Linked DNA regions of Azospirillum brasilense. The protein of the gene in region 1 interacts with the protein of each later gene in a pairwise test. Links are inferred from orthologs where the notes say so. Each region holds a gene or a part of one and is shown on either strand. Other genes may lie near its edges.

Region 1 (8,160 bases):
TTACACGGATTTTTGTTTATCCGCTTACCGCCACCACTGGTGATTCGCGCAAGAGAAACAGATTTCCAATATTTATTATTCAAAAAAATTCGTGAAACCCGTGCGTCGATCCGTGAAATCCGTGTGAAGTCTTGCCCGCCACACTTCGACCCGACCAAGAAAAAAGGCGCGGCCCCGAAGGACCGCGCCTTTTTCACGTCAGCGGCGAACCGCTGTTACCACTTGGACGCCCGGTGCGCCGGCTTGCCGCCCTGGGAGTCGCGGCGGGCGTGGCCGCCGTGCTCGTTGCGGGCATGGTCGCTGCGGCCATGCTCGTTGCGGTTCATCGGACGGCCCTGCGGACGGCCACCCGGGGCGCCGTTCGGCTTGCCGCCCTCGGCACCGCCGTTGGCGTTGCGCACCCACGGCTTCTTGTTGTAACCGCCGCCGTTGCCGCCACCCGGACGGCCACCCGGACGACCCGCCGGACGGCCACCGCCGCCGGTCTGGAACGGACGCTGCGGCTCCAGACCCGGAACGACATGGATGTCGAGACGGGTGCCGGTGTAGCGCTCGATCCGGAACAGGGCGTCGCGGTCGGCGCGGGCGGCGAAGGAAACCGCCACGCCCGAGGCGCCCGCACGGCCCGTGCGGCCGATGCGGTGGACATAGTCCTCCGCCGAGCGCGGCAGGTCGAAGTTGATGACGTGGGTGATGTCGCGCACGTCGATGCCGCGCGCCGCCACGTCGGTCGCCACCAGCAGGCGGACCTGGCCGGTGCGCAGGCGCTGGAGCGTGCGGTTGCGCTTGAACTGGTCCATGTCGCCGTGCAGGGCGGCGGCGGCGTGGCCGGCGTCGCTCAGTTCCTCGGCCAGCGCATCGGCGTCGCGCTTGGTGGCGGCGAAGATGATCGCCTTGCCGACCTCGGGCAGGTCCGCGAAATGCTTCAGCAGGCGGCGCTTGTGGTCCATGTCATCGGCATGGTGCAGGCGCTGCTCGACGTTCACCGCGGTGGTGGCGCTTTCCACGGCGACGCGCACCGGGTTGCGCAGCAGGTTGCCGGCGAGCTGGGCCATGCGGCGGTCCAGCGTGGCGGTGAACAGCAGCGTCTGGCGGTTGTCCGGGCAGCACTTGGCGATGGTTTCCACATCGTCCAGGAAGCCCATGTCCAGCATGCGGTCCGCCTCGTCCAGGATCAGCACCTCGACGGCGCTGAGGTCGATGCGGTTGCGCGACACATGGTCGAGCAGGCGGCCCGGCGTGGCGACCATCACGTCCACGGCGCGCGACAGCAGGCGCAACTGGTCGCGGTAGGGCATGCCGCCGACGACGTCCACGATGTTGTACTTCATGAACTTGGCGTACTTGCGGGCGGCGTCGGTGACCTGCTTGGCCAGCTCGCGGGTCGGGGCGAGAACCAGCACGCGCGGAGCGGCCACGCCGAGGCGCGGCAGGTCGATGGTGCGGGTCAGCGCCGGCAGCATGAAGGCGGCGGTCTTACCCGTGCCCGTCTCGGCAGTCGCCAGAATGTCGCGGCCTTCCAGGGCCGGCGGAATCGCCTCGGCCTGGACCGGGGTCGGGGTGTTGTATTCGAACGCTTCCAGCGCCTTCACGACGAGCGGGTGGACGCCCAGCCCGGCGAAGGCGTTCGGGGTAACGGTGTCAGTCACGGTCGCGTCGGCGGCGGCAACCTCGGTGACGGCGGTCTCGACGACAGAAGTCTCGGCGACGGCGGTCTCGACAACGAGGGCGTCGGCGGCGGTCATTTCAATGGACGACAAGTAGGGTAACCTTTCCTCAGGACCAAGACGGCGCACGGCCGCCGCACCAGGATGGTGAGCGGTGGAACGCCGGCGTTTTCGCCGGGAGGAGGTCGGAAGAGGGAGAGGCGTCTGTCCGAAGCAACGGGCGACCGGGTCCCAAGGAAGGCCGTCCCGCAATATCAAAGCGCGTCTCGCTCAAGAGACGCGCGAGCCTCCAGCGATCAAGACGCCTTACATAATGGGTTGCGCTGCACAATCCAAGAAGATTCTTTCACGCCCCCGGTCGAGTCGTGTCCCCCGGGGCGGGTGCCTGCCGTGCGCGCAGCGCATCCCGGATCTCCTCCAGCAAAACCTCCTGGCGGGGCGGCGCCTTCGGCTTGGAATCCTGGAGGAAATGCAGGCGGTTGACCTGCCGCACGATGAGGAACAGCGCGCCCGCCACGATGAAGAAGTTGATGAGCGCGTTGATGAAGCGGCCGTAGTTGATGGTCGCCGCCCCCGCCGCCTCCGCCGCGGCGAGGCTCTCGTAATGGCCGCCGGACAGGTTGAGGAAGTAGTTGGAGAAGTCGATCCCGCCCATGATCCAGCCGATGGGCGGCATCAGCATGTCCCTGACCAGCGAATTGACGATGCCGGTGAAGGCCGCGCCGATGATGATGCCGACGGCCAGTTCCACGACGTTGCCGCGGCTGATGAAGGTCTTGAATTCCTGCAACATGGCTGCGCTCCCGCTTTTGATGGGAAGAACGCCACAGCCCAGCCGAAGTTTCCAGGGCCGCAAAAAGGAAAGGGGCCGGACCTTGCGGCCCGGCCCCGTCCGGAACATCCCCCTCCGGAATGTCCCCGGCGGCGTTCTTCGCGGCGGCGCTTAGCCGACCTTGCCGTGGCAGTGCTTGTACTTCTGGCCCGAGCCGCAGGGGCAGGGCGCGTTGCGCGGCGTGTTCGCCCAGGCGTTGGGGTCGGCCCCCGGCACCACCGAGGCGGCGGCCTCGCGACGGACCATCCCGGCGGGCAGCGGCGCATCGGCCGGCGGGTAGCCCTGGGCGGCCCCGGCTCCCGCTTCGGCCATCGCCAGCGCCGGGTCGTCGCGGCCCTCGTGCATCTCCTGCGGCGGACGGGCGTACAGCTCTTCCGGCTGCGGGGCGATGCGGATCTCGACATGCATCAGCACGGCGGTCACCTGCTCACGCAGGGTCGACAGCATGGTCTCGAACAGCTCGAAGGCTTCCCGCTTGTACTCGTTCAGCGGGTCCTTCTGGGCATAGGCGCGCAGGGAAATGCCCTGACGGAGATGATCGAGCTGGAGCAGGTGATCCTTCCATTCCTGGTCGAGGATCTGCAGCAGCAGGCTCTTCTCCACATGGCGCATCGTGTCGGCGCCATAAGTCTCCACCTTCTCCGCGTATTTGCGGTCGGCGGCCTCGCGGACGCGCTCCTCGATCTCCGGCTCGGCGATGCCCTCTTCCTTGGCCCAGTCGGCCACCGGCAGGTCCATGCCCAGGAGGCGGTTCACCTCCTCGTGCAGGCCGGCGATGTCCCAGGCCTCGGAGTAGGAGTTCGGCGGGATCGCCTTGTTGACCATGTTGGAAACGACCTGATGGCGCATCTCCAGGACGGTCTCGGCGATGTCCTCGGTGTCCATGATCTCGCGACGCTGCTCATAGACGACCTTGCGCTGGTCGTTCATGACGTTGTCGAACTTGAGCAGGTTCTTGCGGACCTCGAAATGGTGGGCCTCGACCTTGGTCTGGGCCTTCTCCAGCGCCTTGTTGATCCAGGGGTGGATGATCGCCTCCCCCTCCTTCAGGCCCAGGCGCTGGAGCATGCCGTCCATGCGCTCCGACCCGAAGATGCGCATCAGGTCGTCGTCCAGCGACAGGAAGAACTTGGAGGCGCCCGGATCGCCCTGGCGGCCCGAACGGCCGCGCAGCTGGTTGTCGATGCGGCGGCTCTCGTGCCGCTCCGTGCCGACGACGTAGAGACCGCCGGCCTGCTTGACCAGCTCGCGCGCCTCGGCCACCTCGGCCTCGATCTGCTTGATCTTGGCGTCGCGCTCCGGCCCGTCCGGCAGGTTGGCCAGCTCCATCTGGATGCGCATCTCGACGTTGCCGCCGAGCTGGATGTCGGTGCCGCGGCCGGCCATGTTGGTGGCGACCGTGACGGCGCCCGGACGGCCCGCCTGCGCGACGATGTAGGCTTCCTGCTCGTGGTGGCGGGCGTTCAGCACGTTGTGCGGAATGCTGCGCTTCTTCAGCAGCTCGGCGATCAGCTCCGACTTCTCGATGGAGGTGGTGCCGACCAGCACCGGCTGCTGGCGCTTGCGGGCGTCCTCGATCAGGTCGATGATCGCGTCGTATTTCTCCGACGCCTTGCGGTAGACCTCGTCGTCCATGTCCTTGCGCTGGACCGGCACGTTGGTCGGCATGTCAACGACCTCAAGGCCGTAGATCTCCGCGAACTCCGCCGCCTCGGTCATCGCCGTGCCGGTCATGCCGGCCAGCTTCGGGTAGATGCGGAAATAGTTCTGGAAGGTGATGGAGGCGAGCGTCTGGTTCTCGCGCTGGATCGTCACCTTCTCCTTGGCCTCCAGCGCCTGATGCAGGCCCTCCGAATAGCGGCGGCCCTCCATCATGCGGCCGGTGAACTCGTCGATGATGATGACCTTGTCGTCCTTGACGATGTAGTCCTTGTCGCGCTGGAACAGCGTGTAGGCGCGCAACGCCTGCTGGGAATGGTGGACCAGCGCCACGTTCTGGATGTCGTACAGCCCGCCCGCCTTCAGCAGCCCGGCCTCGGCCAGAAGCTGCTCCATATGCTCCTGCCCGGCCTCGGACAGGCTGACCGTGCGGTTCTTCTCGTCCAACTCGTAGTCGTCCCGCGTCAGCTGCGGGATCAGGCGGTCGACCTGCACATACATTTCCGACGAGTCGGTGGACGGGCCGGAGATGATCAGCGGGGTGCGCGCCTCGTCGATCAGGATCGAGTCGACCTCGTCCACGATGGCGAAGTTGAAGGGCCGCTGGACCATGTCCTCCAGCCGGAACTTCATGTTGTCGCGCAGATAGTCGAAGCCGAATTCGTTGTTCGTGCCGTAGGTGATGTCGGCGGCGTAGGCGGCGCGGCGCTCCTCGTCGTCCAGCCCGTGCACGATGCAGCCGGTGGTCAGGCCGAGGAAGCCGTAGATGCGGCCCATCCAGGCGCTGTCGCGCGAGGCCAGATAGTCGTTCACGGTGACGACGTGGACGCCCTTGCCCTCCAGCGCGTTCAGATAGACGGCCAGCGTGGCGACCAGCGTCTTGCCCTCGCCGGTGCGCATCTCGGTGATCTTGCCCTGGTGCAGGACCATGCCGCCCATGAGCTGCACGTCGTAGTGCCGCTGCCCCAGCACGCGCTTGCCCGCCTCGCGCACGGTGGCGAAGGCGTCGGGCAGGATGGCGTCGAGCGTCTCGCCCTGCGACAGCCGGCCGCGCAGCCAATCGGTGCGGGCGCGCAGCGCGTCGTCGGAGAGCGCCGCCAACTCGGGCTCCAGCGCGTTGATCTGCTGGACGGATTTTTGCAGCGCCTTGACGGTGCGCGTGTTGGCGGTGCCGAAAATCTTGCGGGCGAGAGCACCGAACATGAAAACCTCGGGGGTGGAACGTCGTGAAGCCGGCTTTTTGACCGGTCTCACATAGGCCCGAAGCAAGTTTCTGTCAACGAGACCCGCCCCTTTGCCCGGCCCTTTGAGGGGGCATCGCGGGGGTGTCGGCCCTGCCGGGGGTGTGGATCGGCGTGTGGCACGCCCTGGAAGCACCACCGTTCCGCCGCCATATCGCCTTGAACACGGTCGAAGCAGGGCGTCATGGCCACGCATCACGACCGCTTGCCCCGCGCTGCGAACCCATGCTTAATCCCCCGCGGATTCGGGCGCGGGGCCGGATCGTCCGTACAGCCGCCGCCAATCATAAGACGTTCTGTCATGCCATTGACCGTGACAAGACACATCCGCCGGAAGGAAAAGACTCCATGGTGAATCGAGTGTTCCGCGCCGCCCTGCTGTCGATGGCCGCCTGCGGCCTCGCGCTGGCCGCACACGCCCAGACTCCGGCGCCGACTCCGGCTCCCGCGGCCACGCCCGCCCCCGCCGCTCAGGCCGCTCCCGCCCCGGCGGACGCCGATCCGGTGGTGGCGCGCGTCAACGGCGAGGCGGTCCACCGCTCCGACGTCCAGCGCATGGTCGCCCAGCTCCCGCCGCAGGTGCAGCAGATGCCGCTGGAGATGATCTACCCGGCGGTGATCGAGCAGCTCGTGAACTCGAAGCTGGTGGCCGAGGCCGGCTACAAGGCCAACCTCGCCGGCACGCCGGAGGTCAAGGACGAGATCAAGCGCGCCGAGGAGCGCGCGGTGCAGCGCGCCTACATCCAGAAGGAAGTGCAGTCGCGCATCACCCCGGCCAAGCTGGACGAGGCCTATCAGGCCTTCCTGAAGCAGAACCCGGCCCAGGAAGAGGTCAAGGCCGCCCACATCCTCGTCGAGAAGGAGGATGAGGCCAAGGCGATCATCGCCCAGCTCAAGAAGGGCGGCGACTTCGCCAAGCTGGCCAAGGAGAAGTCCAAGGACCCGGTGGCCGCCGAACAGGGCGGCGATCTCGGCTACTTCACCAAGGACACGATGGTCGAGCCCTTCGCCGACGCCGCCTTCGCCATGAAGAAGGGCGAGGTGAGCAAGGAGCCGGTGAAGACGCAGTTCGGCTGGCACATCATCAAGGTCGAGGACAAGCGCACCCAGCCGCAGCCGTCCCTGGACGAGGTGAAGCCGCAGCTCGAGCAGCAGCTCAGCAAGGACATCGTGACCAACGTCGTCGACGACCTGCGCAAGGTCGCCAAGGTCGAGACCTTCCAGCTCGACGGCTCGCCGATGCCGAAGGAAGAGGCCGCGCCGGCCCCGAAGGCCGAAGAGCCGAAGAAGAACTAAAGCTCCGGCACCGGTTGCCCCCACCCTTCCCACGGCTGACGCCGCGGGCCCCTTCCCTCCCCCGCTGCGCGGGAGAGGGAGACAATCCCCTCCCCTGCGAAGCGGGGGAGGGTTAGGGAGGGGGCAAGCGCCTTGCATCCCAATCACCGTCCAACACCCCCCGCTCCACCAGCCCCACGAGCCCGTCCCCATGGCCACGACCGTCTCCCCCTTGGCACCCGCCGGCTTCCCGACGCTCCCGCCCGTGGCGGGCGTGCGCATCGCCACCGCCAACAGCGGCATCCGATACAAGGGCCGCGACGACCTGATGCTGGCCGTGCTTGACGAGGGCACGACGGTGGCCGGGGTGCTGACCAAGTCGCTGACCTGCTCCGCCCCGGTGATCTGGTGCCGCGACAGCCTGCCCCGCGGCTCGGCCCGCGCGGTCGTGGTCAACGCCGGCAACGCCAACGCCTTCACCGGCAAGGCCGGCGACGCCACCGTCCAGGCGACCGTCGAGGCCGCCGCCAGGATCGCCGGCTGCGCCACCGACGAGGTCTACGTCGCCTCCACCGGCGTGATCGGCATCCCGCTGGCCGCCGACGCCATCGCCAAGGTCCTGCCGGGCATGGTGCCGGCGCTGAAGAACGATTCGGCGGCGCTGGAGGCCGGGGCGCGGGCCATCATGACCACCGACACCTTCGCCAAGGGCTCGACCCGTCAGGTCGCCATCGGCGGGACGACGGTGACGATCAGCGGCTTCGCCAAGGGCTCCGGCATGATCGCCCCGGACATGGCGACCATGCTGGGCTTCCTCTTCACCGACGCGGCCATCGCCGCCCCGGCGCTGCAGTCCATGCTGTCGGAGTTCACCGAGCGCAGCTTCAACGCCATCACCGTGGACGGCGACACCTCGACCAGCGACACGCTGCTGTTGTTCGCCACCGGCAAGGCCGGCAACGCCCCGGTGACCGACGCCCGGGCGCCGGAGCTCACCGATTTCCGCAAGGCGCTGGAGGAGGTGATGCTCGACCTCGCGCTGCAGATCGTGCGCGACGGCGAGGGGGCGACCAAGTTCGTCTCGATCACGCTGGTCGGCGCCGAGAACGACGTGGCCGCCAAGCGCATCGCGCTCACCGTCGCCAACTCCCCGCTGGTCAAGACCGCGCTGGCCGGCGAGGACGCCAACTGGGGCCGCATCGTCGCCGCCATCGGGCGGGCCGGCGAGCGGGCCGACCGCGACCTCATCAAGATCACCATCGGCGGCACGCTGATCTGCGCCGAGGGCATGGAGGTTCCGGGCTACGACGAGGCGCCGGTCGCCGCCCACATGAAGGGCCAGGAGATCGACGTCCACATCGACCTGGGCATCGGCACCGGCAAGTCCCGTGTCTGGACCTGCGACCTGACCCACGGCTACATCGACATCAACGGCTCCTACCGGAGCTGAGATCGAAGCGGAGACCATGACCGGCGCGCCCCTGCC
Region 2 (7,885 bases), 770 kb from region 1 along the record:
GGGAAAGGGTTGGGGTGGGGGCAAAGGCTCGCCAAACCAGGCACCCTCCCCCAACGCCCAAAAAGAAAAACGCCGCCCCGGATCGCTCCGGAGCGGCGTTTCCCTTGGAACCCGGACGGGCGCCGTCGTTAGTCGACGACGGTCACGCCACGGCGGTTCTGCGCCCAGGAGGCCTCGTTCGAGCCGAGGACCGCCGGCTTCTCCTTGCCGTAGGAGATGACCTTGACGCGCGAGGCGTTGATGCCGCCGGCGACGAGGTAATTCTTCACCGAGTTGGCGCGACGCTCGCCCAGGGCGAGGTTGTACTCGCGGGTGCCGCGCTCGTCGGCGTGGCCTTCGACGGTCACGGTGACGTTCGGGTACTGCTTCAGCCAGGAAGCCTGACGGTCCAGGGTGGCGCGAGCCTCCGGAGCCAGGTCGTAGCGGTCGAGACCGAAGAACACGCGGTCGCCGACGTTGACGACCAGGTCTTCCTGCGAGCCCGGACGGATCTGGCTGGACGTGGCGGCGCCAGAAGCGTTGGCGTTGCCGGCATCCTTCGGAGCGGTTTCGCAAGCGGCAACCAGAGCGACGGCGGCGATCAGGCTCAGATACTTGATACGCATGTTAAATGACCCCCTAAGCGACACGAGATGTTTTGACCGGATTGTGGAGAAAGAACGCCGCCGACTTCCGCCAGACCCCGACGGAAGTACCGACTTCCGGCCTTCGTCTTGAGCGTCGTTCTTGCGCGCGCAAAATAGGGCTACTCCACTAGGGAATCAAGGGCGACCATGCGGGATCGGAGCCGTCGAGCGGAGTGATCACACGGCGTTCGTTTGCCCCCGTCACGTCGATCGTGTAGAGCTTCGCGCTTCGCCCGCGGCCGTCGCCGGCCGGAACATCGCGGAAGAAGCTCAGCACGCGGCCGTTCGGCGCCCAGGTCGGGCCTTCCACATGGAACGACTCGGTCAGGATGCGCTCGCCGGTGCCGTCCGGACGGATGACACCCAGGGCGAAGTTGCTGCCGCGCTGGCGGGTGAAGGCGATCAGATCACCGCGCGGCGACCACACCGGGGTGCCGTAGCGGCCCTCGCCGAAGGTCAGCCGCTTCTGCCCCGAACCGTCCGCGCCCATGATGTAGAGCTGCTGGCTGCCGCCGCGGTCCGACTCGAAGACGATGCGCTGGCCGTCCGGCGAGTAACTGGGGCCGGTGTCGATGCCCGGCGAATCGGTGAGCTGGGTCTGGCGGCGGGTGCGCAGGTCCAGGGCGTAGATGTCGGTGTTGCCGTTCTGCGCCATGCTCATGACGACCTTGTTGCCGTCCGGCGAGAAGCGCGGGGCGAAGGTCATGCCGACGAAGTCGCCGAGGACTTCCTGGCGGCCGCTGTCGATGTTGAACAGGTACACGCGCGGCTTCTTGTTGAAGTACGACATGTAGGTGATTTCCTGGGTCGCCGGCGAGAAGCGCGGCGTCAGGACGAGGTTCTTGCCATCGGTCAGGAACTGATGGTTCTCACCGTCCTGGTCCATGATGGCGAGCTGCTTCTTGCGCGCGTTGGCCGGGCCGGATTCGGCCACGTAGACGATGCGCGTGTCGAAATAGCCCTCTTCGCCGGTCAGCCGCTTGTAAATGGCGTCGGCGACGATGTGGGCGATGCGGCGCCAGCTGTCGGCGGTCGCGGTGTAGCTCAGCCCCTGCATGTACTGGCCGGCGGCGACGTCCCACAGGCGGAAGTCGACCTTCATGCGGCCGTCGCCCATGGCGGTGGTGTTGCCGGCGACCAGCGCCTGGGCGCCGACGGCGCGCCAGTCCTGGTAGCGCGGCTCGCCGGAGCGGAGCTGGTCCGGGGTCTGCAGGAAGCCCTTGGGGTCGAGCGGCCTGAACAGGCCCGACCGCTCCAGATCGGCGGCGACCACCTTTGAGATGTCCGAGCCGACCTGCGCCTCGCGCCCGCCGGCACCGGCGAAGCTGGTGATGGCGATCGGCAGCGGCTCGACCACGCCCTTGGTGATGTCGATTCGCACCTCGGCGCGGGCCGGGGCGGGCGCCGCGACGCCGAGGGCGAGCAGCAGAGCGCCGGCGCAACCGGCGGCCTTCAGCAGGAGCCTCGTCTTCTTCGTCATGGTCAGAACATGTCCCTCGGGTCGAAATTGAACACGAAGTAACGCCACTCTTCATACCGGGCGGGCGTGAAGTCGCCGGAGAACTCGCCGATGGGCAGGGGGCTGGTTTTGCGGATCGCGCGGATCGCCGCATCGACCGATGCCCGGAAGGCGGCATCGGAGCGGTAGCGGGCCTCGTATTTCGGATCGGCGGTGACGTTCAGCACCGTTCCGTCGCGGCTCAGTTCCACGCGAAGCTCGACCTGCATGTTTCCGGCGTCCTTGCGGCCCGGATCGAAGTTCCAGTTCTTGCCGACCGCGCCGCGGATGCCGTCGATGGCGCGCCCGGACGGCTTGAACGGCTTGTCCGGACCGTTCACCGCCTTGGCAGCCCCCGAGGGCGCCGGCGACGCGGCCGCGTGCTGGGTCGGCTTGGCGTCGGCCTTGCTCTCCGACGCCGCCGGCTTGGCCGGGGCGTTCTTCTGAACGTTCTTCAGAAGGTCGGCCAGCGCGTCGGTCTTCTCCGGCGGCTTCTCCGGCTTCTTCGGCTCGGCCTTCGGAGGCTCGGGCTTGGCCGGCTCGGGCTTCTTGGGCTCGGGCTTGGGCGGTTCCGGTTTGGCCGGCTCCGGCTTCGGCGGCTCGGGCTTCTTCGGCTCCGGCTTTGGGGGCTCGGGCTTGGGAGGCTCAGGCTTCGGCGGTTCCGGTTTGGGCGGCTCCGGCTTCGGAGGCTGCGGCTTCGGTTCCGGCTTGGGCTCGGGCGGCTTGACCACCGGCGCCGGCGCCGGATCGGGCGGCGGCGGGGGCGGCGCCGGCTTGGGCGGCGGCGGCGGTTCGCGCGCCGGGGGCGGCGTCACCTGGGCGACCTTGGGCGGCTCCGGAACCTTCGGCTCGGGCCGGGGCGGCGGCGGGGGCGGCGGCTCGCTGGCCGGTTCCGGCGGCGCGGGGGCCGGCGGACTCGGCTTGGCCTCGGGGACCGGCGGCTTGGGGGCCGCATTCGGGACAGGCGGCTTCGGCTCGCCCTTGTCGACGCGCGCGGCCTGCGTCACCTCGCCCATGTCCACGATCTCGATCGGGATGGACTCGGGGATGTCCAGCTTGCGATCGCTGGGCGGCATGCCGAGCACGAACAGCGCGACCAGCGCGACGTGCAGCGTTGCCGAGGCGATCAGGGGTTTGCGCATGGGTCAGCCTTCAACTCGCCGTGGCGTCTCAGCGCTGCGCCGAGCCGCCGACGCGCGGCCCGGTGGCGCCCGGCCCGCTGGGCATCTCGGCGACCAGCCCGACCTTCTTGAAGCCGGCGGCGCTCATGGTGCCCATCACCTCCAGCATCTTGCCATAGGCGATCTTCGCGTCGCCGCGCACCAGGATGCGGGCGTCTGGGTTGTTGTTGGTGACGGCGATCAGCAGCGGCACCATGTTGGCCGTCTCCACCGCCGTCTCCTGCACATAGACCCGGCCGTCGGACTGCACGGTCACGAACAGCGGGTCCTTCTGCGCCTCCAGCGGGGCGGCGTTGGTCTTCGGCAGATCCACCGGCACGCCGACGGTCAGCAGCGGTGCCGCGACCATGAAGACGATCAGCAGCACCAGCATGACGTCGATGAAGGGCGTCATGTTGATGTCGGCCATCGCGCGGTATCCGCGGCGGCGGCCCCGACCGTGGCCGCCCTTTCCTGCGAGCTGGGCTCCCATGTCAGGCGGCTCCCCGCTCCTCGAGGTGGCGCGACAGGATCGCCGAGAACTCGCCCGAGAAGGTCTCCAGCCGGTCGGCGTAGCGGCCGAGGTCGGTGGTGAACTTGTTGTACGAGATCACGGCGGGAATGGCGGCCACGAGACCCAGCGCCGTGGCGAACAGCGCCTCGGCGATGCCGGGCGCGACGACGGCGAGGCTGGTGTTGCCCGACGCGGCGATGGAGGTGAAGGAGTTCATGATGCCCCACACCGTGCCGAACAGGCCGATGAAGGGGGCCGTCGAACCAACCGACGCCAGGAAGGTCATGTAGCGCTCGGCGCGCAGCATCTCGCGCCCGATGGTCACCGACATGACGCGTTCGACCCGCTGCTGCAGCGACCCCTTCATGGAGCCGATGCCGCGGTCGGCGGCGTGGCGCCATTCGCGCATGCCGGCGGCGAAGGTCGCCGACATCGGATCGCTCGGGTTCTGGCCGATGCGGTCGTACAGCGCGTCCAGCGAACCGCCCGACCAGAAGCTCTCCTCGAAGGCGTCCGCCTGCGCGTTCAGGCGGCGGATGCGCATCAGCTTCTCGATGATGATGGCCCAGCACCACACCGAGGCAACCAGCAGCATCAGCATCACGACCTTGACGATCATGTCGGCCTGCCAGAACAGGCCCCACATCGTGATGTCGTGAGCCTTCGCTGCGGCCCCGACCACCTGGGCGGAATTCAGATCCATCGCAGTCAGTCTCGCTTCTGCCTTATGTACAAATCGATGAGCGCCTCGCGGACCGGCGCCGGAAGGCGCGCGGGACGTCCGGCCCGGTTACCGGCCAAATTGATCATCGCCAGCTGAATCTCCGCCCGCGCGAGGTCACGGCCGTCGCGGCGGGCAAGTTGTGCAACTGCGAAGGAGGCACCGCCGGTATCGGTGATTCGCGTCACCACTTCAAGCGTATCCTCGAGCTTTGCGGGAGCGACAAAATCGATCTCCGCCCGTCGTACCGCAAATGACACACCGTCGCTTTCGGCCAGCCCGGCGTTGGTGAATCCGGTCAGCCGCAGCATCTCGGTGCGCGCCCGCTCGAAGAAGCGCAGGTAGTTGGCGTGATAGACCAGCCCCCCGGCGTCCGTGTCCTCGTAGTAGACCCGCAAGCGCAGCCTGTGCTGCGCGTTCTCGTCAAACCAGCCCGAGAGATTTGCCGTCCCGGTACCGTCAGACATCGCCGTCCTCCGGGTCCGGGTTCGCCTCCGACAGCCGGTCCAGCAGGTCGAACTGGCGGGTCGGCGCCGACGGCGGGTTGAGGCCGAGATAGCGGAAGCCCTGGTCGGTCAGCATGCGTCCGCGCGGGGTCCGCTGCAGGAAGCCCTGCTGGATCAGGTAGGGTTCCACCACCTCCTCCAGCACGTCGCGCTGCTCGCCGAGTGCGGCGCCCAGCGTGTCCACGCCCACCGGGCCGCCGTTGTAGTTGTTGGCGATGATGCCGAGATAGCGCCGGTCCATGCTGTCGAGGCCGAGCCGGTCGACCTCCAGCCGGGTCAGGGCGGCGTCGGCGATGCGCGCGTCCACCTCCGGCACGCCGGCCACCGAGGCGAAGTCACGCACCCGACGCAGCAGGCGCCCCGACACGCGCGGCGTTCCGCGTGACCGGTTGGCGATCTCCCGCGCCCCCTCCGGCGTGATGAGCATGTTGAACACGGCCGCGGCGCGGCGGACAATCAGCTCCAGCTCGTCCGGCTCGTAGAACTGCAGCCGCACCGGAATGCCGAACCGCTCGCGCAGGGGGCGCGTGATCAGGCCGGACCGGGTGGTGGCGCCGACCAGCGTGAAGGGCGGCAGGTCGATCCGGATGGACCGCGCCGACGGGCCTTCGCCGATGATGAGGTCGAGCTGGAAATCCTCCATGGCGGGATAGAGCACCTCTTCCACGGCGGGATTAAGGCGATGAATCTCGTCGATGAAGAGGACGTCGTGCGGCTGCAGGTTGGTCAGCAGCGCGGCGAGGTCGCCGGCCCGCGCGATGACCGGGCCGGAGGTCGCGCGGAAGCCCACCCCCAGCTCACGCGAGACGATCTGGGCCAGCGTCGTCTTGCCCAGGCCCGGCGGGCCGAACAGCAGCACATGGTCCAGCGCCTCGCCGCGCGCACGCGCGGCCTGGATGAAGATGGACAGGTTCTCGCGCGCCTGCCGCTGGCCGATGAACTCGGCGAGCGAGAGCGGACGGATCGAGGCTTCGCCGGAATCGCCGGCGCCCCGCCCCGGCTGCACCAGCCGGTCAGGATCGGAGCCGTTCTGGTCGGCGGTCATTGGCTGAGTTCCTTAAGGCCATGGCGGATCAGCTCCGACACGCCGGCTCCGTCGCCCAGCTTGCGCCCGGCGGCCACGACGGCGCCGAACGCCTCCGACCGCCCGTAGCCGAGGTTGACGAGGGCCGAGACGGCGTCCGCCATGACCATGTTGTCGGGGCCGCCCGCCGGCGCCGCCTTGCCGCCCGCCGCCGGAGCGGCGGAGGCCGAGGCGCCGAGGGTAAGGTTGCCCACCTTGTCCTTCAACTCGTTGACGATGCGCGCGGCCACCTTCGGCCCCACGCCGTCGGCGCGCGTGAGCGCCGTCTTGTCCTGCGCCGCGATGGCGCGGGTGAGCTGGTCGGGGTCGAGCACGCCGAGGATCGACAGTGCAAGGCGCGAGCCGACGCCCTGGATGGTGGTGAGCAGCCGGAACCAGTCGCGCTCGCCGGAATCGGCGAAGCCGTAGAGGGTGATCCGGTCGTCGCGGATGAAGGTCTCGACGACCAGCGCCCGCCGCTCCCCCACCGCCATGCGCGACAGCGTGCGGTTGGAGCAGGCGACCTGATAGCCGACCCCGTTGACGTCCACCACCACCCAGTCGGTCCCGACCGAATCCACGACACCGGTGAGCTTGGCGATCATGGGAAATTCTCCTTGTCCCTCAAACGCTGGAGGGGATCACGGCGCAACACGGTGGTCGCGGAAAGCGCCGTGCGGATGGTTTCGAGAACGCCTTCCAGATTGTCGTTCACGTCGTTGTTCCAGAAGCGCAGCACGCGGAAACCGGCCTGTTCCAGCATGCGCGTCCGGCGCTCGTCATACGGCGCCTGCTCGGCGTGCTGCCCACCATCCAGTTCGATCACCAGCCGATGGTCGTGCGCGACGAAATCCACGATGAAGCCGACAATGGGTTCCTGCCGACGGAATTTGGCCCCCATCTGCGCGTTCCGCAAACGTTGCCATACGATCTTTTCCACTTCCGTGGAATCGCGCCGCATCTGAACGGCACGGTTGGTGTGCAAAGGCGCCGGCTTGTCCTTCGCAACCGGCAACAATGCTCCCTCTCCCCTCTGGGGAGAGGGTTGGGGTGAGGGGGTTGCGCGCGTGCCGGACGCACCGCCCCGCGCATCCCCCTCACCCGGCCCTTCGGGCCACCCTCTCCCCGGAGGGGAGAGGGAAACGCCATCGCCCCGCCGCCACATTTGCCAGCTGGCGCGGTGATGCGCGTGGCAGATCGCCACGGCCAGGGCGTCCGCGGCGTCCGGTGTGGTGATGGCGCAGCCGGGAAGCAGCAGGCGCACCATGGCCTGGACCTGCGTCTTATCGGCCCGGCCCTGCCCCACCACGGCCTTCTTCACCATGTTGTTGGCGTATTCCGCCACCGACAGCCCGGCCAAAGCCGGGACCAGCAGGGCCACCGCCCGCGCCTGCCCCAGCTTCAGCGTGGAGACCGCGTTGCTGTTGACGAAGGTTTCCTCCACCGCCGCCTCATCGGGGCGGTAGCGCTCCAGCACTTCGGTCAGCGCCCCGTGGAGCTGGCACAGCCGCTCGGCCAGCGGACGGCCGTCTTCGGAATGGACGGCGCCGTCCGCCACATGGGTCAGCCGGTTGCCGGACACGTCGATGACGCCCCAGCCAGTGTGGCGGAGGCCGGGGTCCAGCCCCAACAGGCGTACGGGCGGCTGCTGCGCCGCCCCGCTCCTTCCGGCCTGCCCAAGCACCCCGGTTTCCTCCGCTCCGCGACCCGGTATCAGGCCGTCAGCTTCTGCATCAGCTCGTCGGAGATGTCGAAGTTGCCTTCGACGGTCTGGACGTCGTCGTTGTCCTCCAGCAC
Region 3 (6,591 bases), 2.7 Mb from region 1 along the record:
GCCGAACAGCCCCCGCTGGTTCAGCACCGAGGCGGTGACCGCCCGGGCGTTCAGCAGGAAGAAGATCTCGCCCATCACCAGCGCGTTGACGGCCATGGTGCGGGCGACCGGCGTCGGATCGCCGTGCCCTTCGTGCAGCAGGAAGAATCCGAAGCTGGTGGCGACCAGGAGCGCCATCACCAACACCATGCGCCCGATCAGGAAGCCGGGCAGGATCGGCTCGTCCTTGGGGCGGGGCGGGCGCTTCATCACCGCGGCCTCCGGCGGCTCGAAGGCCAGCGCCAAGCCCAGCGTCACCGCCGTCACCATGTTGACCCAGAGAATCTGGACCGGGGTGATCGGCAGCGTGTAGCCGGCCAGCACGGCGACCAGGATCACCATCGCCTGAGCGCCGTTGGTCGGCAGCATGAACAGGATCGTCTTGCGCAGATTGTCGTAGACGGTCCGCCCTTCCTCCACGGCGTGGGCGATGGAGGCGAAGTTGTCGTCGGCCAGCACCATGCTGGCGGCCTCCTTCGCGGCCTCCGTGCCCTTGCAGCCCATAGCGACGCCGACGTCGGCGCGCTTCAGGGCGGGCGCGTCGTTCACCCCGTCGCCGGTCATGGCGACGGTGTAGCCGGCCGTCTGGAGCGCGCGAACGAGGCGCAGCTTGTGCTCCGGCGTGGTGCGGGCGAAGACGTCGGCGTTGCGCGCCACGGAAACCAGCGCCGTGTCGTCCAGCCGGTCCAAGTCGGTCCCGGACACGGCGTCGCCCGACAGGTTGAACTGCCGCCCGATGGCCTGGGCGGTGCCGGCGTGGTCGCCGGTGATCATCTTCACCCGGATTCCCGCCGCCTGGCACTCGGCCACCGCCGCCACCGCCTCCTCGCGCGCCGGATCGATGAAGCCGCACAGGCCGAGCAGGGTCAGCCCCTTGCGCACGTCGTCCATGTCCAGAACGGTCTGGCCGGGCGGGGCAGGGCGCCCGGCGAGCGCCAGGACGCGCTGGCCGCGCGCCGCCAGCTCCTCCACCCGCGCCAGCCAGTGGGCGCTGTCGAGCGGCGCGCTGCCACCATCCGCGGCCCGTACGTGCGCGCACATGGACAGCACGCGTTCCGGCGCGCCTTTGACGTACAGCAGCCCGTGCCCCTCATGGTCGTGGTGCAGGGTGGCCATGTACTTGTGTTCGGATTCGAAGGGGATGACGTCCGTACGTGGGCGACGGACAGCCTCCTCCCGCGCGTCCAGCCCGGCCTTCATGCCCAGTGCCAGCAGGGCGCCGTCGGTCGGGTCGCCGGCCACCGTCCAGCCCTCCTCGCCCCGCTGAAGCTCGGCGTCGTTGCACAGCAGGGCGGCGCGGGCCAGCTCGGCCAGGACGGGATCGGCGGCGGGGTCCAGGGCTTTGCCGTCGCGCCGGAACTCGCCTTCGGGGCGGTAGCCGGTGCCGGTCACTGTGCAGTCGCCCGCGGCGGTCACCACGGTCTGCACGATCAGCTCGTTGCGGGTCAGCGTGCCGGTCTTGTCGGAGCAGATGATTCCGACCGAACCCAGCGTCTCCACCGCCGGCAGACGGCGGATGATGGCGTTGCGCCGGGCCATGCGGGTGACTCCGATGGCCAGCGTGATCGTCATCACCGCCGGCAGCCCCTCCGGAATCGCCGCCACCGCCAGACCGACCGCGGCCATGACCATCTCCGGCCAGGGCTCCCCCTGGACCAGCGAACCGTAGAGAAAGGTCAGCGCGGTCAGCGCCAGAATGCCGATGGTCAGCCAGCGCCCGAAGACCGCCATTTGGGCGAGCAGCGGCGTGGTCAGCTCCTCCACGCCCGCCAGGAGCGTACCGATGCGGCCCAGCTCCGTCCGGTCCCCTGTGGCCACCACGACGCCCGTGGCCTGTCCCTGGGCCACCAGCGTGCCGGAATAGGCCATGCCGCCGCGCTCTGCCAGGGGAGCGTCCGCGGCCACCGCGTCGGCGCTCTTGGCAACCGGCATGGATTCCCCGGTCAGCGCCGCCTCCTGCACACGCAGGCCCTTGACGCGGACCAGCCGCAGGTCGGCCGGCACCTTGTCGCCCGAGGCCAGCAGCACCCGGTCGCCGGGCACCAGCTCCTCCGCCGGGACGGTGACCTGATGGCCGCCGCGCACGACCACCGCCTGCGGCGACAGCATGTTGCGGATGGCGTCCAGCGCCTGCTCCGCCTTGCCTTCCTGGACATAGCCGATGGCGGCGTTGATCAGCACGACGCCGGCGATCACCGCGGCGTCCACGAACTCGCCCAGCAGGACCGTGACGACTCCCGCGCCGATCAGCACATAGATCAGCAGATTGTCGAACTGCGCCAGGAAGCGCATCAGCGCCGACCGGCGGGGTGGCGGGCTCAGGCGGTTGGGGCCGTACCGGTGCCGGCGGTCCGCCGCCTCCTCGGGAGTCAGCCCGTCGTCGGGGCTGTCCAGCGCGGCCAAGGCCTCGTCCGGGGGCTGGGCGTGCCAGGGCAGGGGGTCGGTGGAGGCTTCGGGAGCAACGATGGTTCCGGGTCCGGAACGGTCATGCGGGCTCATGATGTCAACCAAACCGTTTCTGTCCTAAACGTCCCAGGTCGTGGCCCGGTGGTCTGGATAACAGGGGATGCGGCATCGTGACCCGGATGAGATGACCCGGACGAAGACGCGCAAGATTCCGCCCTGTTTCCAAGAATTCGCTTTCATTTGACTTGCAGACGGCGTTCCGCTAACCATCTTTCCCACCACGGGGCGGCAAGCCTCGCGGACACCCATCCCACATCCGCCGTTCCGTCCCTCCCCAACGATCTGGGCGCGACGTCCGACAGGCATTCCCAGCCTTCAGCGCCGTTCGACGCTCAACCGACGCACCCTGCGCCGGCCCGGGACCTCTGGCACTCCCCCTCGCATGACCGATTCCCTTAAGGCACCCCCATGCATCTCCAAGAGCTGAAGTGCAAGAGCCCCGCCGAACTGCTGGCGTTCGCGGAGGAACTGCAGATCGAGAACGCCAGCACGCTGCGCAAGCAGGACATGATGTTCGCCATCCTCAAGCAGCTGGCGGAAAACGATGTCCCGATCTACGGCGACGGCGTGCTCGAGGTTCTTCAGGACGGCTTCGGGTTCCTGCGCTCGCCGGAGGCCAATTATCTTCCCGGCCCCGACGACATCTACGTCAGCCCCAGCCAGGTGCGCCGCTTCAGCCTGCGCACCGGCGACACGGTCGAGGGGCAGATCCGCGCGCCCAAGGATGGCGAGCGCTACTTCGCCCTTCTCAAGGTCAACACGATCAACTTCGATGCGCCGGACAAGGTCCGCCACCGCATCAACTTCGACAACCTGACCCCGCTCTATCCGGAAGAGCGGCTGCGCATGGAAGTCGACGACCCGACCAAGAAGAACTACACGGGCCGCATCATCGACCTCGTGGCGCCGCTGGGCAAGGGCCAGCGCGGGCTGATCGTCGCCCCGCCGCGCACGGGTAAGACCGTGATGCTGCAGAACATCGCCCATTCCATCGCGACCAACCACCCGGAAGCCTATCTGATCGTCCTGCTGATCGACGAGCGTCCGGAAGAGGTGACCGACATGGCCCGCTCCGTGCGGGGCGAGGTCATCAGCTCCACCTTCGACGAGCCGGCGACCCGCCACGTTCAGGTCGCCGAGATGGTCATCGAGAAGGCCAAGCGGCTGGTCGAGCACAAGCGCGACGTGGTCATCCTGCTGGACTCCATCACCCGTCTGGCCCGCGCCTACAACACCGTCGTTCCCTCCTCGGGCAAGGTGCTGACCGGCGGCGTGGACGCCAACGCGCTGCAGCGCCCGAAGCGCTTCTTCGGTGCGGCCCGCAACATCGAGGAGGGCGGCTCGCTGACCATCATCGCGACCGCGCTGATCGACACCGGCAGCCGCATGGACGAGGTGATCTTCGAAGAGTTCAAGGGCACGGGCAACTCGGAGATCGTGCTGGACCGCAAGCTCTCCGACAAGCGCACCTTCCCGGCCATCGACATCTCCAAGTCGGGCACCCGCAAGGAGGAGCTGCTGGTCGACAAGGGCACCATCTCGAAGATGTGGATCCTGCGCCGCATCCTGATGCCGATGGGCGTGACCGACGCGGTGGACTTCCTGGTCGATAAGCTGAAGCACACCAAGTCGAACTCGGAATTCTTCGAATCCATGAACCAGTAGTCGGTGGTTTCCTCTCCCCCGTCCGGACGAAGGGTGGGGGAGGGCACGAAAAAAGGCGGGAGGCCCCGGTGGAGCCTCCCGCCTTTTTGTTTGTCCGAAACCGAATGGCCCGGATCGGAACGCTGCCGTCAGAACCGCCGTATCAGAACGGCGACTGCGGCGCCTCTTCGGCCTGGGCCTGCTGGCCGGCGGTCTGGCGGCGGTACAGGTCGACGAAGTCGATCGGGTTGATCATCAGCGGCGGGAAGCCGCCGTCCTGGGTGCAGCCGGCGACGATGGCGCGGGCGAAGGGGAACAGCATCCGCGGCGCCTCGATCAGCAGCACCGGGCGATGATGCTCCTGCGGCAGGCCCGGAAGCTGGAACAGGCCGCCATAGGCGACCTCGACCAGGAAGGCGGTCGCCTCGGCCTGCTTGGCCTCGCAATGCAGCTTCAGCACGACCTCGTAGACGTCCTCGCCCATCGGCTGAACCTGCACGTCCACGCCGATGTTGACCTGCGGCTGCGGCTGGCCGGGCAGCAGGCTCTGCGGGGCGTTGGGGTTCTCGAAGGACAGGTCCTTCACATACTGCGCCAGCACATGCATCGGCAGCGACGAGGCGGCTTCCTGATCTTGACCGTTGATCTGCTGATCGGACATGGACAACTCCTGGCCGCTGGGCGGCATCACGATGGAAAGGTCTTCAAGACCCGCTGGCTAGCACGGAAACGCTGGCTCCACAAAGTGAAACCGCTGCGTTTCACCCGCGGTCGTTGCGGTGGGGCGAACCGGGCGGCGCCCAGCGGGAGTCGCCGAGCTTGGGCATGTCGTCGGGCCCGTCGCGCCCGTCGCGGTCCGCCGGACCGCCGCTTCCCGGACGGCCGCCGTCGGGGTCGACCTCCTGGTAATCGACGTCGATCACCCCTGGCGGCGGGCGGTTGCGCGGGTGACCGTCCGACCCGGCGGGGCCGCTGCTGCTCCAGCTCCGGCCCCCCATGCGGCCCCCCATCTGGTAGGACGCGACCCCCTTCATACGGTCGAACAGCCAGCGGCCCAAGGCGTTGCGGATCGGGCGCACGAACAGCAGGAGTCCGACGATGTCCGTCAGGAAGCCGGGGATGATCAGCAGCAGGCCGGCGACGACGACGCAGAAGCCCTCGAACACCGCGCCGACCGGGCTCTCGCCGCGCTCCGCCGACGCTTGCGCGCGCTTCAGCACGGACAGGCCCTGCCAGCGGATCAGGACGGACCCGAGGATGGCGGACAGGATGACCAGCCCGACCGTCGGACCGGCGCCGATCCAGTCGCCGACCTCGATGAAGGTCGCGATCTCCGCGATCGGCAGCAGAAGGAACAACAGCAACAGTGGATTCATGGCCGTCCTTGCTCTTTCAACCCCAAGGGCCTATCTACACCAGGGTACGCACCCGATCTTTGGTTGGAAGAACAGCTCCGGCACGGGTCATCGGGTGGAATCCTCGGCGGAGAGAGCGAGCAGGGACTTGGTCCCGGCACCGTTCCGGTACACTTAATGCTCACCCGCCGGAGGGTCCAGTAGTGGATCAAGCGGGGCCGGTGATTTCGGGGCCGGCCTTCAGTCACCCGGAAGGATGGATGATGGGAGATGGGTTTGTGTTCGTCGAGATCCTGATCTTCGCGATGATCGCGGCGTTTCTCGTGTACCGGCTGCGCAGCGTGCTCGGCCGGCGCACCGGTGAGGAACGTCAGCGGCCGAACCCCTTCACGGCCCGCCCCAACAACCAGCCCGACAACGTGGTGGCGATGCCCAACCGCGAGCGGCCCGTGCCGAACGCCGCCCCGTCGCCCGACGAGCCGGTGTCGCTGGCCACCGCGCTGGAGCAGATCAAGGCCGCCGACCCCAGCTTCGACGAGAAGTATTTCCTGCAGGGCGCCCGCGGCGCCTTCCAGATGATCGTGGAGGCCTTCGCCAAGGGCGACACGGCCACGCTGCGCCCGCTGCTCTCGGACGAGGTCTACGACAACTTCGCTCGTGCGGTGCGCGAGCGCCAGTCGGCCGGCGAGACGCTGGAAACCCGCATCGAGACGATCACCGACGCCGACGTGGTGGAGGCCCGCATGGACGGCCGCACCGCCCTGGTCACGGTGAAATTCGTGTCGGAGCAGATGAACGTCGTGCGCAACAGCGCCGGCGCCGTGGTGGACGGCGATCCGAACAGCGTGGTCGAGGCCGTGGACGTCTGGACCTTCGCCCGCAACACCCGCGCCGGCGACCCGAACTGGGCGCTCGTCGAAACCCGCACCCCTCAATGACCGATCGGTTCTGATGCTGTCTCTTCCGGTTGTTCGTCTCAGCGCCGCGGCAGTCCTTGCCGCGGCGTTTCTCATTGGCTGCGAGCGGAAGGAGGAGGAGGCCAAGGCGCCGCCTCCGCCTCCGCCCGAGAAGCTGGTCCTCACCCCCG
Region 4 (7,738 bases), 1.4 Mb from region 1 along the record:
CGAAAGGCTTGGACTTCAGCTCCGGGTGGAACTGCACGCCGATAAACCAGGGATGGTCCGGGATCTCGACGATCTCGGGCAGTTCGCCGTCCGGCGACAGGCCGGAGAACAGCAGGCCGACCTTCTCCAGACGGTCCTTGTAATAGACGTTCACCTCGTAGCGGTGGCGGTGCCGCTCGGTGATGTCGGTGGTCCCGTAGACCTCCGCGACCTTGCTGCCGGGGACCAGCTTCGCCGGATAGGTGCCGAGACGCATGGTGCCGCCGAGATCGGTGCCCTCCGTGCGCTTCTCCAGGCTGTTGCCGCGCATCCACTCGGTCATCAGGCCGACCACCGGGTTGCCGGGCTTGCCAAGCTCGGTCGAGCCGGCGTCGACGATTCCGGCCATGTTGCGGGCCGATTCGATCACCGCCATCTGCATGCCGAAGCAGATGCCGAAATACGGCACCTTGCGCTCACGGGCGAACTGGGCGGCGCGGATCTTGCCTTCCGTGCCGCGCGAGCCGAAGCCGCCGGGCACCAGGATGCCGTGGACGTTCTCCAGCCGCTGAACCGCGCTGTCGTCCTCGAAGATCTCCGAGTCGATCCAGTCGAGCTTGACCTTCACGTTGTTGGCGATGCCGCCGTGGGTCAGCGCCTCGGCCAGCGACTTGTAGCTGTCGAGCAGGCTGGTGTACTTGCCGACGACGGCGATGGTCACCTCGCCCTGCGGCTTGCGCACGCGCTCGACAATGCTGGTCCAGCGCGACAGGTCCGGCTTGCCCTCGGTCGGCAGGCCGAAATAGGCCAGCACCTGGGTGTCGAAGCCTTCCTCGTGGTAGCTGACCGGCACCTGATAGATCGAATCGACGTCCAGGGCGGCGATGACGCGCTCCGGCCGGATGTTGCAGAACAGCGCGATCTTCTTGCGCTCGTTCTCCGGAATCGGGCGGTCGGCGCGGCAGAGCAGGATGTTGGCCTGGATGCCCATGCCCAGCAGCTCCTTCACGGAATGCTGCGTCGGCTTGGTCTTCAGCTCGCCCGCCGTCGGAATGTAGGGCAGCAGGGTCAGGTGGATGAACAGGGCGTTCTCCGGACCGACCTCGTTGCCGAACTGGCGGATGGCTTCCAGGAAGGGGGTCGACTCGATGTCGCCCACCGTGCCGCCGATCTCGCAGAGGATGAAGTCCTCGTCGGTCGTCTCAGCGCCGATGAAGTCCTTGATCTGGTCGGTGACGTGCGGAATCACCTGCACGGTGGCGCCCAGATAGTCGCCGCGGCGCTCCTTGGCGATCACGTTCGAATAGATGCGGCCCGTGGTGATGTTGTCGCCACGGCGCGCGGCCACGCCGGTGAAGCGCTCGTAATGGCCGAGGTCGAGGTCGGTCTCAGCGCCGTCGTCGGTCACATAGACCTCGCCGTGCTGGTACGGGCTCATCGTGCCGGGGTCCACGTTCAGGTACGGGTCCAGCTTGCGAAGCCGCACCTTGTAGCCGCGCGCCTGGAGAAGCGCCCCAAGCGCCGCCGACGCCAGACCTTTGCCCAGCGAGGAAACGACGCCACCGGTGATGAAGATGTAGCGAGTCATGTCCGTCCGAAGACCTTCAGAGCCTGATCCGTTCCCCGAATTCGGACCGTCCCCCGGGCGCTGCCCAGATCGACGATCCTCAAAAGAAAGAGGCGGCTTCGGGGGAGGCCGCCTCACGTCAGACCCGGCCGGAGCCGCGTCGCGTTTTGCCGGGCCGCTGTTACTGGGCGACCGGCGGAGCGGGCTGCGCCGGCGTCGCCGGCTGGGCGGGAGCCGCCGGAGCGACGGGCTGGGCCGGCATCGTGTCGATGATCGAGGTCGGCGCCCTGTGCGCGCCCGCCAGGACCGCCAGGACCAGGCTGGTCGCCATGAAGCAGCCCGCCAGGATGCCGGTGGTCCGCGTCAGCAGATTGGCGGTGCCGCGGGTGGACATCATGCCCCCCATGTTGCCGCCGCCGATGCCAAGACCGCCGCCTTCCGACCGCTGGATCAGGATGACCCCGACCAGCGCCAGGGCGATCAGCAGGTGAATGACCAGAAGCACCGATTCCATGCAGCCCGTTCCCTTGATCCCTTCCCGGAGCGATCCGCAGGGACCGCCCAAACCAACAGCGCGCCACGGACCTTGGCAAGGGCCCGTGGCGCGCGCCCACTGTTTTTAACGCGGTCCTGCGCGATATGCTAGCGGCAACTGGTGGCGATCGCCCAGAAATCGTCCGCCTTCAGCGCGGCGCCGCCGACCAGCGCGCCGTCCACATTCTCCACCGCCATAAGTTCCGCCGCGTTGCCCGGCTTCACCGAGCCGCCGTAGAGGACCCGCACCGCGTCGGGATCGGCGGTCTTGCCGGCCAGCTCCGCCCGGATGTGGGCGTGCATCGCCTTGACGTCGTCGGGCGTGGCGGTCTTGCCGGTGCCGATGGCCCAGACCGGCTCGTAGGCGATGACGGTGTTCGCCGCGGTGGCGCCCTCCGGAATCGACCCCTTGAGCTGGCTGGCGACCACGTTGTTCGCCTGCCCGGCGTCGCGCTGGGCCTCCGTCTCGCCGACGCAGATGATGGCGATCAGGCCCGCCTTGTGGGCGGCGGCGGCCTTGGCGGCGACCTGGGCGTCGGATTCGGCGTGGTCGGCGCGGCGCTCCGAATGGCCGAGGATGACGTAGCGGCAGCCGGCGTCGGTCAGCATGGCCGGGCTGACGTCGCCGGTGTGCGCGCCGGAGGTCTTGGCGTGGCAGTCCTGCGCGCCGAGCGCCAGCGGGCTGCCGGAAATGGCATCGCCCACCGGGAACAGCAGCGGGAAGGGCGGGCACACCAGCATGTCGAAGGCGACCGTCCCGGCCCCCGTCAGGCGCCCGGCGAGGTCCGAGGCCAGATCGAGTCCGTCGGCCTTCAGCCCGTTCATCTTCCAGTTCCCGGCAATCAGTTTGCGGCGTGCGGCCATGGCGTTTTCGTCCTCCGGCTCTCGTTTGTTGATGTGGGCGTTGTCGCGGGTGTTCGTTTTCAAAGTGCGCCCCCTGTCTAGCAAGGAGTGCCGGGCATTTCCACCCGCCCAACGGGTTCTTTCCGATGGGGAATCGCGGGGGAAATGGGGTGTTGCCGGGCTTTCGCGGGGTGCCTATGATGCCGCCCCGGCCGCAGGGCCGCCCTTTGCGCACTCACTTCGGGTCCCATGCTTCAGTTCATCCGCACTTACGCCGGTTCGTGGGTCGTCAAGATCCTGTTCGTGCTCCTCATCGTCAGCTTCGCGGCCTGGGGCATCGGCGACATGATTCGCACAGGCGGGATTTCCAGCACCGTCGCCTCCGTCGGGAAGGTGGAGATCGATCGGGCGGAGCTGGACCAGGAGTTCCGTCGCCAGATGGAGCGGCTGCGCCCGATGGTGGGCGGCAACCTGACGACGGAGCAGGCGCGCCAGTTCGGTCTGCTCGACCAGTCGCTGTCGGCGCTGGTGCAGCGCGCGCTCTACGATCAGGCGGCGCGCGACGCCGGGATCTCGGTCGGGCCGGACGTGGTGCGCCAGCGCATCGCCGAGGAACCGGCCTTCCGCAACGCGCAGAACCAGTTCGACGCGAACCAGTTCCGCAGCGTGCTGCGCAACAACCAGCTGACCGAGGACGGCTACGTTGCCCTGCTGCGCCGCGAGACCGCGCGCGAGCTGGTGGCCGGGGCGGTCGGCGCCGGGGTGACCCCGCCGAAGCCGCTGGTCCAGGACCTCTACCGTTTCCGCGGGGAGCGCCGCGTGGCCGAGGTGGTCACCCTGCCCAACGCCGCCATCGGCGACGTCGGTGTGCCCGACGAGGCGGAGCTGACCCGCTATTATGAGGACCATCAGGTCCGCTTCACCGCGCCGGAATACCGCGCGCTGAGCATCGCCCAGCTCTCCGCCGACGAAATCGCCAAAGACATCCAGATCCCCGACAACGAGCTGCGCGCCGCTTACGACGAGCGCGCCGACGAGCTCGGCACGCCGGAGCGCCGGACGGTGGAGATGGTCCTGGCCGACGACGAGGCGAAGGCGAAGCAGATCGCCGAGGCCGCCAAGACCAAGGGCCTGACCGCCGCCGCCAAGGACGCCGGGACCGACGTCATCACGCTCGACAACGTCACCCGCAACGAGCTGCCGGAGATCGGCGACGCCGCCTTCGCCCTGGCCCAGGGTGCGGTCAGCGACGCGGTGCGCAGCGGGCTGGGCTGGCACGTGCTGACGGTCACCGCCATCCAGCCGGGCGCCACCAAGACCTTCGAGGAGGCCCGCGACCAGCTCCTGGCCGAGCTTCGCAAGGAGAAGGCGATGGATTCGCTCTACTCCATCGCCAACCGGGTCGAGGACCAGCTCGCCAGCGGCGCCCCGCTGGAGGAGGTCGCCCAGGCCCAGTCTCTGCCCATCGCCAAGATCGCCGCGGTGGACAGCAGCGGCAAGGCGCCGGACGGCAAGGACGCCGCCCCGGGCCGCCCGAACTTCGCCGCCATGGTGCAGACCGCCTTCCAGCTCGCCTCCGGTGCCACCTCGAACCTGACCGAGGCGCCCAACAACGTCTTCTACGCCGTGCGCGTCGACGGCGTGACGCCGGCCGCGCCCAAGCCGCTGGCCGAGGTGCGCGATCAGGCCGTGGCCGGCTGGCAGGACGACAAGCGCGCCACGCTGGCCGCCGAGAAGGCCCAGGACATCGCCGCCAAGCTGAAGCAGGGCTCGGAGGCCGCGGCGCAGGACGTCGCCAGCCAGTCCGGCGCCAGCTTCGCCATGACCACGCCCTTCACCCGCGACGCCCGTTCGGTCGAGGGGCTGCCGGGCGAGCTGGTGCGCAAGCTGTTCGAGGGGAAGCCCGGCGAGACGGTGACCGGCGCCACCGCCGACAGCCAGGTCGTCGCCCGCCTGAAGGAGATCATCCCGGCGGACCCGGCGGCCTCCGACGCCACGCTGGCGACCGTGGAAAGCACCGTCGCCCAGGGGCTGGAAAGCGACATCATGGCCCAATTCGGCAACGCGCTGCGCAACAGCTACCCGGTCGAGGTTCACCGCAACCGCATCGACCAATTCTTCGCCAGCGGCAATTAACCCCACTCAATCGCCCCACTCAGCCGAGGCCCGTCCCGTGAAGGTTCAGCCGGAATTCGCCGCCTTCCACACCGCTTATGAGGCCGGCAAGCCGCAGGTGGTGTGGACCACGCTGGTCAGCGATCTGGAGACCCCCGTCTCCGCCTACATGAAGCTGGCCGACGGGCGGCCCTTCGGCTTCCTCTTCGAGTCGGCGGAGCGCGGGGCGGGGTCGCGGCGCGACCGCTATTCGGTGATCGGCTTCAAGCCCGATCTGGTGTGGCGCTGCCGCCGCGACCGGGCGGAGGTGAACCGCAACGCCCTGCACGACCGCGACGCCTACGAGCCGATCGACGCGGCCCCGCTGGAGTCGCTGCGCGCCCTCATCAACGAGAGCCGGATCGACCTGCCGGACGCCCTGCCGCCGATGGCCGCCGGCCTGTTCGGCTACCTGACCTACGACATGGTCCGGCTGATGGAACGGCTGCCGGACGACAACCCGGACGAGCTGGGAATCCCCGACGCCATCCTGTCGCGGCCGAGCATCGTCGCCATCTTCGACAGCCACACCGATTCGGTGACTCTGGTCACCCCGGTCTGGCCCAAGCCGGGGGTCGACGGCAACGCCGCCTACGGCGACGCCCGCGAGCGTCTGATGGACGCGGTGGCCGACCTGGAGCGCCCCCTGCCCTACCGGCGGGAGCCGCGGACCAAGGACGGGCTGCCGCTCGCCTGGACCTCCAACACGACGCGCGAGGAGTATCACGCGATCGTCGAGCGGGCGAAGGAGTACATCCGGGCCGGCGACATCTTCCAGGTCGTGCCGTCCCAGCGCATCCGCTTCCCCTTCAAGCCGTCGCCGCTGGCGCTGTACCGCACGCTGCGCCGCCTGAACCCGTCGCCCTTCCTGTTCCACTGCGACTTCGGCGAGCTGTCGGTCGTCGGCTCCAGCCCGGAGATCCTGGTGCGCGTGCGCGACGGCAAGGTGACCGTCCGCCCCATCGCCGGCACCCGCAAACGCGGCGCCACGGCGGCGGAGGATCAGGCGCTGGCCGAGGACCTGCTGAGCGATCCGAAGGAGCTGGCCGAGCATCTGATGCTGCTCGACCTCGGCCGCAACGACGTGGGCCGCGTGGCGCGCACCGGCACCGTCAAGGTGACGCAGAAGATGATCGTGGAGCTGTACAGCCACGTCATGCACATCGTCTCCAACGTCGAGGGCGACCTCGACCCCAAGCACGACGCGCTGGATGCGCTGATCGCCGGCTTCCCGGCCGGCACCGTGTCGGGCGCGCCGAAGGTCCGCGCCATGCAGATCATCGACGAGCTGGAGAAGGCCCGCCGCGGCGTCTACGCTGGCTGCGTCGGCTACTTCGGCGCGTCGGGCGCCATGGACACCTGCATCGCGCTGCGCACCGCCGTGCTGAAGGACGGCATGATGTATGTGCAGGCCGGCGGCGGCGTGGTCGCCGACAGCGATCCGGAGGCCGAGTACCAGGAGACCGTCAACAAGTCGATGGCCCTGATCCGCGCCGCGGAGGAAACCGTCCGCGAGACCTCCGCCCGGTAAGGACCGCATGCCCCTCGATGCGCTGCTGCTGCCGCTGATCGTCAAGATCGTGGCGGCGGCCCTGGTCGTCGTCGCCGCCTCGCTGGCGGCGGAGAAGGCCGGCCCCTTCTATGGCGGCATGATCACCGCCCTGCCCGTCTCGACCGGCCCGGCCTTCGTGATGCTCGCGATGGAGCATGGCGACGGCTTCGTCGCCGACGCCGCCCTGTCGGGAATGGTCGGGAACGCGACGATCGTCCTCTATCTGGCGCTTCTGGTGCGGATCGCGCCGCGCTGGGGCATGCCCGCGACGGTCATCGCCAGTTCTCTCTTCTGGATCGCCACGGCGGCCACCCTGCGCTCGGTCGTCGCGTGGACGCTGCCGCTGGCGCTGCTGCTGACGCTGGCCTGCTATGGGATCGCCGCCTGGGTGGTCTCCGCCCCAATTCCGGCGGACACGGTGGTCCGGACCGCGCGGTCACGCTGGTACGACATCCCGGCCCGCGCTGGTCTCGTCGGCCTGCTGGTCGCCACCGTGACGACGCTCAGCCACAGCATCGGCCCGGCGGCCACCGGCATCGCCGCCGTGTTCCCCATCGCGCTGACCAGCCTGACGGTGATCCTCCACGGCCGCCTGGGCGGCGGCGTGGTCGCCGCGGCGATGCGCAGCGCGCTGCTGACCAACCCCGGCCTCGCTTTGGCGCTGACCACCGCCCATCTGCTGGCCGAACCCGCCGGGCGGTTCGTGGCGCTCGGCGCCGCGCTGGCGGTGTCGCTGTCCTGGGCCGGCGGACTGCTGGTGTGGCGGCTGCGCCAGCCCGCCTGACCGGACCTCAGGCTGCCTGACCGCCGAAATCGAAGCCGGCGCCTTCCACGGCCTTCTTCACCGTCTCCGCGGCGACTCCGCCCTCCACGGCCACGGTGCCGGCTTCAAGGTCCACCGTTACGGCGGCGCCCGGCGCCAGCTTGCCGATGGCGTTGGTGACGGAGCGGGCACAGCCGCCACAGGTCATGCCGCCGACCTTGTAGGTGTCAGCCATGGAATTCTCCTCAAGCGGGACCGGCGGTCACCCGCCGGTGTGATGGGCGCGCACGACGGCGCTGACCGGAACCAGGACGAAGCCGCGTTTCTGCACCTCCGGCATCCAGGA

Evidence for each region.
Region 2: the proteins of secA (region 1) and ybgC interact in binary tests that used the Escherichia coli proteins (3 or more experiments, as listed by UniProt). The link is inferred for Azospirillum brasilense from one-to-one orthologs.
Region 3: the proteins of secA (region 1) and secB interact in binary tests that used the Escherichia coli proteins (3 or more experiments, as listed by UniProt). The link is inferred for Azospirillum brasilense from one-to-one orthologs.
Region 4: the proteins of secA (region 1) and secG interact in binary tests that used the Escherichia coli proteins (3 or more experiments, as listed by UniProt). The link is inferred for Azospirillum brasilense from one-to-one orthologs.

What each region holds. Positions count from the first base shown.
Region 1 is NZ_CP012914.1:2,771,651-2,779,810, forward strand. Bases 2,411-5,685 are described here. They hold secA (preprotein translocase subunit SecA), read right to left. Parts: upstream 5,362-5,685; coding sequence 2,611-5,361; downstream 2,411-2,610. Other genes in these bases: mscL (large conductance mechanosensitive channel protein MscL), read right to left, coding at 2,411-2,460. In the rest of the region: AMK58_RS12870 (DEAD/DEAH box helicase), read right to left, coding at 216-1,760; more of mscL, read right to left, coding at 2,014-2,410; AMK58_RS12885 (peptidylprolyl isomerase), read left to right, coding at 5,748-6,695; bifunctional glutamate N-acetyltransferase/amino-acid acetyltransferase ArgJ, read left to right, coding at 6,886-8,124; AMK58_RS12895 (GNAT family N-acetyltransferase), read left to right, coding at 8,141-8,160. UniProt on the Escherichia coli protein: Required for protein export, interacts with the SecYEG preprotein conducting channel.
Region 2 is NZ_CP012914.1:2,005,111-2,012,995, forward strand. What follows is about bases 3,247-6,246. They hold ybgC (tol-pal system-associated acyl-CoA thioesterase), read right to left. Parts: upstream 4,987-6,246; coding sequence 4,507-4,986; downstream 3,247-4,506. Other genes in these bases: AMK58_RS09270 (energy transducer TonB), read right to left, coding at 3,247-3,266; tolR (protein TolR), read right to left, coding at 3,295-3,777; tolQ (protein TolQ), read right to left, coding at 3,779-4,501; ruvB (Holliday junction branch migration DNA helicase RuvB), read right to left, coding at 4,979-6,070; ruvA (Holliday junction branch migration protein RuvA), read right to left, coding at 6,067-6,246. Outside these bases: peptidoglycan-associated lipoprotein Pal, read right to left, coding at 129-605; Tol-Pal system beta propeller repeat protein TolB, read right to left, coding at 754-2,106; more of AMK58_RS09270, read right to left, coding at 2,109-3,246; more of ruvA, read right to left, coding at 6,247-6,693; AMK58_RS31875 (endonuclease domain-containing protein), read right to left, coding at 6,690-7,253; AMK58_RS09305 (YebC/PmpR family DNA-binding transcriptional regulator), read right to left, coding at 7,802-7,885.
Region 3 is NZ_CP012914.1:92,935-99,525, forward strand. What follows is about bases 3,062-5,757. They hold secB (protein-export chaperone SecB), read right to left. Parts: upstream 4,811-5,757; coding sequence 4,313-4,810; downstream 3,062-4,312. Other genes in these bases: rho (transcription termination factor Rho), read left to right, coding at 3,062-4,170; AMK58_RS00460 (FxsA family protein), read right to left, coding at 4,911-5,525. Also shown: AMK58_RS00445 (cation-transporting P-type ATPase), read right to left, coding at 1-2,538; more of rho, read left to right, coding at 2,914-3,061; AMK58_RS00465 (Tim44/TimA family putative adaptor protein), read left to right, coding at 5,768-6,442; mltA (murein transglycosylase A), read left to right, coding at 6,456-6,591. UniProt on the Escherichia coli protein: One of the proteins required for the normal export of some preproteins out of the cell cytoplasm. It is a molecular chaperone that binds to a subset of precursor proteins, maintaining them in a translocation-competent state.
Region 4 is NZ_CP012914.1:1,397,677-1,405,414, reverse strand. What follows is about bases 395-3,247. They hold secG (preprotein translocase subunit SecG), read right to left. Parts: upstream 2,061-3,247; coding sequence 1,728-2,060; downstream 395-1,727. Other genes in these bases: AMK58_RS06435 (SurA N-terminal domain-containing protein), read left to right, coding at 3,173-3,247; tpiA (triose-phosphate isomerase), read right to left, coding at 2,189-2,944; AMK58_RS06450 (CTP synthase), read right to left, coding at 395-1,567. Outside these bases: more of AMK58_RS06450, read right to left, coding at 1-394; more of AMK58_RS06435, read left to right, coding at 3,248-5,059; trpE (anthranilate synthase component I), read left to right, coding at 5,097-6,608; AMK58_RS06425 (hypothetical protein), read left to right, coding at 6,616-7,413; AMK58_RS06420 (heavy-metal-associated domain-containing protein), read right to left, coding at 7,421-7,627; AMK58_RS06415 (divergent polysaccharide deacetylase family protein), read right to left, coding at 7,655-7,738. UniProt on the Escherichia coli protein: Subunit of the protein translocation channel SecYEG. Overexpression of some hybrid proteins has been thought to jam the protein secretion apparatus resulting in cell death; while this may be true it also results in FtsH-mediated degradation of SecY.